One region of the Bradyrhizobium sp. AUGA SZCCT0182 genome, then DNA from elsewhere that is predicted to be linked to it. Evidence: riboswitches for the same ligand, from Rfam matches in the RefSeq annotation. Region 1 holds a riboswitch; the other holds the start of a gene.
The links. Region 1 has a riboswitch for ZMP and ZTP ahead of folB (dihydroneopterin aldolase). Riboswitches for the same ligand answer to the same signal wherever they lie in the genome.
Positions count from the first base shown of each region.

Region 2: linked by a shared signal. The riboswitch ahead of purH (bifunctional phosphoribosylaminoimidazolecarboxamide formyltransferase/IMP cyclohydrolase) and the one ahead of folB (dihydroneopterin aldolase) in region 1 are both predicted to bind ZMP and ZTP.

Region 1 is NZ_JAFCLY010000025.1:112,894-115,361, reverse strand. Features, by position in the region: gene JQ611_RS25015 (malonyl-CoA synthase) at 1-199, opposite strand, end outside; gene JQ611_RS25010 (SDR family oxidoreductase) at 274-1,035, shown strand; ZMP/ZTP riboswitch at 1,200-1,280, shown strand; gene folB (dihydroneopterin aldolase) at 1,316-1,726, shown strand.
Region 2 is NZ_JAFCLY010000020.1:113,651-116,118, reverse strand. Features, by position in the region: gene purH (bifunctional phosphoribosylaminoimidazolecarboxamide formyltransferase/IMP cyclohydrolase) at 1-1,507, opposite strand, end outside; ZMP/ZTP riboswitch at 1,527-1,607, opposite strand; gene JQ611_RS21650 (heparinase II/III family protein) at 1,657-2,468, opposite strand, start outside.

The DNA.
Region 1 (2,468 bases):
ATTTTTCGGTCTGCGCCGCCACGCGGTCGCCCGGTTTGACGCCCCTGGAAACCAGCACATTCGCCATCTGGCCGGCGCGGGCGATCAGATCGGCATAGCTGATTTTCGTACCGTCGAGCATCTCGATCGCGAGCCGGGCGGGGTCGTCGAGCTTGTCGAACAGGCGGGAAAACAGGTTGGCGCTGGCGGTGGTGTTCATGCAACATTCCCTGAGGGGCATCAGGTGGCTGGATTAGCAAAAAGGCCCCTCAAAAAGCAACGGAGACAGTTTGCATGTCAAATAATGGGAAACGCGTAGCCTGGGTGACCGGCGGCGGCACGGGAATCGGTGAATCCGGCGCGGAGCATCTCGCGGCGGATGGCTGGATCGTCGTGGTTTCGGGACGCCGCCAGGCCGAGCTGGACCGGGTCGTGGCCAACATCACCAAAAAGGGCGGCAAGGCCGAGGCGATCGCGCTCGATGTCGGCAACAGGGCCGACGTCAACAGAGCGGCGGAACAGATCCTCGCCAAGCACGGCCGGATCGACCTCCTGGTCAACAGTGCCGGCGTCAACGTACCGAAGCGGAGCTGGGCGGATGTGGAACCGGAGGGCTGGGACAAGGTCGTCAATATCAACCTCAACGGCGTCATGTTCTGCATGCAAGCTGTGCTGCCGGCGATGCGCAAGCAGAAGGATGGCTGCATCATCAACGTCGCGTCCTGGGCCGGTCGTCATGTCTCGAAGATGACGGGCCCGGCCTACACCACCACCAAGCATGCAGTGCTGGCGCTGACCCATTCCTTCAACATGGACGAATGCGTCAACGGGCTGCGCGCCTGCTGCCTGTCGCCCGGCGAGGTCGCAACCCCGATCCTGAAATCGCGCCCGGTGCCGCCGAACGAAACCCAACTGGCGAAGATGCTGCAGCCCGAGGATTGCGGCCGCACCATCGCGTTCGTCGCCAGCCTGCCGCCGCGCGTCTGCGTCAACGAGATCCTGATCAGCCCGACACACAATCGCGGCTTCATCCAGACGCCGGCGAGCAATGATTAGAGATCGTAGGGTGGGCAAAGCCAACGGGTCGCGCGAATGCGCGCCCGATGACAGGCTCCGCGTGCCCACCATCTTTTTATGACGCCAAATTGTGGTGGGCACGGCGCAAGCGCGCCTTTGCCCACCCTACAAGCTTGAGCCGCATACATTCTCCCGCTATACCTAGGCTCTCGCGCGACTGGCGATCGCAGATGGGGCACCATCGGGAAGCGCGAGATTTTCAGCCGCGCGCCTGGGCAATCGGAAAAATCCGATCCACCTCCTTGAGAAGGAGCGGCCCATGTTGACGACCATCCAGATATCAGGATTGCAGACCTTCGGATATCACGGCCTGTTCGAGGAAGAGCGCCGGCTCGGCCAGAAATTCACCTTCGACATCGACGCGACGTTAAAGGCGGCGCCGACGCACCGGGACGACAGGCTGGATGCATCGATCCGCTATGATGCCGTGGTGGATGCCGCCGTGAGTCTTGCCGGCGCGACGAAATATCAAACGCTGGAAGCGCTCGGGGAAGCGGTTGCGATCGGCCTGCTGCGGCGCTTCGCCTTGATCGACACCATCACCGTTGGCGTCGCCAAGTTCAGTCCGCCGATCCCGCATACGGTCAGCAAGGTCGGAATCACGGTGCGCCTGGCGCGCGCCGAGCTGGCGGATCGGCCGGTCGAGGAAGCAATGGAAGATTTTGTCTAGGGGGCGGCATCGGTACGACGCGGTGGCCCACCCATCCTTCACCGCACGGGATCGTCATTGCGGGCGAAGCGAAGCAATCCATCTCTCGTAACGCGGCATCATGGATTGCTTCGCTGCGCTCGCAATGACGATGTGGAGATGGTAGCTGCGACAAAGTAACCCGACAGGCAAATCAATTCCGATTTGCAGAAATCATGTCAAGTCAAGAAGTTCCGAAAATCAAAAATATTCTTGTTGCCATCCGACCCAAATCAGTGCGCATCTATCGCCATCCCGTCCCACTCAGAGGGGCGTTGGCCATCGTCACAACGAGGGGCGGGGATGCGGTGGACGCTGACGTTGCGATTGACGGTCGCGGCTGATGCGTACGGCAAAAGCGTGTGGTCCTGGCGCCCGTAACGGCGTCAAGCCTTTCGGGAGCTAACGCCCCCGAGGGGCGACGGTGGCAATAGAGGCCGTCTCACCGGGGAGAGCGCGTCATAAGCCGTAAAGCCATTGCGCAGGGAATGTCGGATGTTCTCCGCTGCCCTGTATGCTCGTGTGCAGCTTCTTTAGCACAATCGCACGCGAGACCGCGGGTGCAGCGCGCATCCGGCATTCCCTGCGCCCTCTGATTTCGGGGGCGGAACGAAATTGAAAACCTCGGGCGCATCGCGCCGCGAGAATGCGAAACTGTTTCCGCGTCGTCCCGGCGAAGGCCGGGACCCATAGCCACCGAAGGTTCGATTGAAAGAAGATCGTC
Region 2 (2,468 bases), on a different contig from region 1:
ATCCGCCGGGCTGGATGACAGCGGTGGCCCCGGCTTCGATGCAGGCCAGCATGCCGTCGGCGAACGGGAAGAACGCGTCTGACGCGACCACCGAACCCTTGGTCAGCGGTTCGGCGAGTTTCATTTCAGCCGCGGCATCCAGCGCCTTGCGGGCGGCGATGCGGGCGGAATCGACGCGGCTCATCTGGCCGGCGCCGATGCCGACGGTGGCGAGATCCTTGGCGTAAATGATCGTGTTGGACTTGACGTGCTTGGCGACGCGGAAGGCGAATTTGAGATCGCGCAGTTCGGCATCGGTCGGCGCGCGCCTGGTTGCGACCTTCAGCGCCATGTCCTCGATCACGGCGTTGTCGCGGCTTTGCACCAACAGGCCGCCGGACACCGTCTTGGCGGTAAGCCCCGGCTTGCGCGGATCGGGCAGGCCGCCGACCAGCAACAGCCGTAGATTCTTCTTTGCGGCGACGACAGCGATGGCTTCCTCTGTCGCGTCCGGCGCGATGATGACCTCGGTAAAGATTTCGGTGATGGCGCGCGCAGCGTCGGCGTCGAGTGTGCGGTTGACTGCGACGATGCCGCCGAAGGCCGACGTCGAATCGCAGGCCAGCGCCCTTTTGTAAGCGCCGAGCAGATCGCTGCCCTCGGCAACGCCGCAGGGGTTGGCGTGCTTGACGATGACGCAGGCGGCGGTGCGGGCCGGGTCGAACTCGGCGACGCATTCATAGGCCGCGTCGGTGTCGTTGATGTTGTTGTACGACAGCTCCTTGCCCTGAAGCTGGCGCAAGGTCGAAACGCCCGGCCGCTTGTCGGGCGTGGCATAGAACGCCGCGGTCTGATGCGGGTTCTCGCCGTAGCGCAGCGACTGGATCAGTTTGCCGCCAAAGGCGCGGAAATCCGGCGCGTCGTCTTTCAGCTGAAGCGCAAACCAGTTCGAGATCGCGGCGTCATAGGCCGCGGTGCGGGCGTAGGCTTTTGCCGCGAGACGGCGGCGCAACTTCAATGAGGTGGCGCCGTTGTTGGCGGCGAGCTCGTCGAGCACGGATTGATAGTCGCTGGCTTCGACGACGACCGCGACATCGTCGTGGTTCTTCGCCGCCGCGCGGATCATCGCCGGACCGCCGATGTCGATATTCTCGATGCAGTCCTCGTATCCGGCGCCTTTGTCGACGGTCGCCTCGAACGGATAGAGGTTGACCACCAGCAGATCGATCGGCGCGATGCCGTGCGTCTGCATCGCATCAGTGTGTTCCTTGTTGTCGCGGATCGCGAGCAGGCCGCCATGCACCTTCGGATGCAGCGTCTTGACCCGGCCGTCCATCATTTCGGGGAAACCGGTGAGGTCGGAGACGTCCGTCACCTTCAGCCCCGCGGCTGATATCGCCTTTGCCGTGCCGCCGGTGGAGACCAGATCGACGCCGTGGCCTGCAAGCGCGCGGGCGAATTCAATCAGGCCGGTTTTGTCGGAAACGGACAACAGAGCGCGGGTGACGCGGCGGGGATGGTCAGTCATGGGCAAGATCCTCGGTTAAAGGGGGTGCCCAGGCGCGCGGCAGCTAGTCCCGCGCTTCCCGATGGTACTCCATCCAAGGTCGCCAGTCGCGCGAGCAGGGCTCGGTTAGCAGTTTTCGGCGGGTTTCACAACGGCAGGATCGGTTGTTTCTACAACGGCAATTCCGGTTCGCGCCTGGCGTTGCGGCGGGCGTTGGTGGCGGCGGCTGAGGTCGAGGAGCGCACAAAATTCCAGCGGATCGAGGTTGCCTGCCGCGAATCCTGCCGGATCACGATCTGGGCGGTGCGGCGGGGGCCGTCATTGCCGGCCAGGAAAACGCTGTCCTCGAGGTCGACCTTGTCGTCGAGCGCCTCGAAGGTCCAGACGTCGCGGTTGGGCAGCACCAGCATGACGCCGCGGGCGTCGGAAAGCCGGCTCGCCTTCACGGACGGGTGCAGGTGAAACCGCAAGGCAAAGTCGGTGCCGCTGCCCTTGAAGCGCGAGCCCGGCGCCGGCGACAGCGTGTCCTCGCCGTCGAGCCGCGCGCCGTCAGGCGCTATCATCAGCACGCGGCGGTGCACGACGCCAAATCGCGGCAAATAGCCGTCATGCGATGTGGTCAGAAGATCGCCGCTCTCCACCGCTTCGCGATAGCTTTCCACATTGGCCGGGCCGCTGGTCACCGGCGCCCCCTGCAACAGCCGCTTCATCGCCGATATCTCGACGAACTGGCACGACGACGTCTCGTGATAGGTCAGGGTCGAATGCGCCGCGGTGCTGCGCGCAAAGGCGCGCCAATTGTCGCGGCCGGTCGAGGGCATGCCGCAATTGACGACGATCCGGCTCGGCCCGGAGGACAATTCGAACGCAAGGCAGCCGGCATGCGCGTCCTGGCTGATATTCGGCGGCGGCGGCGGGCCGGTGTCCATGATGACGGTGGTGGTGCCGGCATCGAGGCGCTGAAAGCCGGTATGCGGCATGT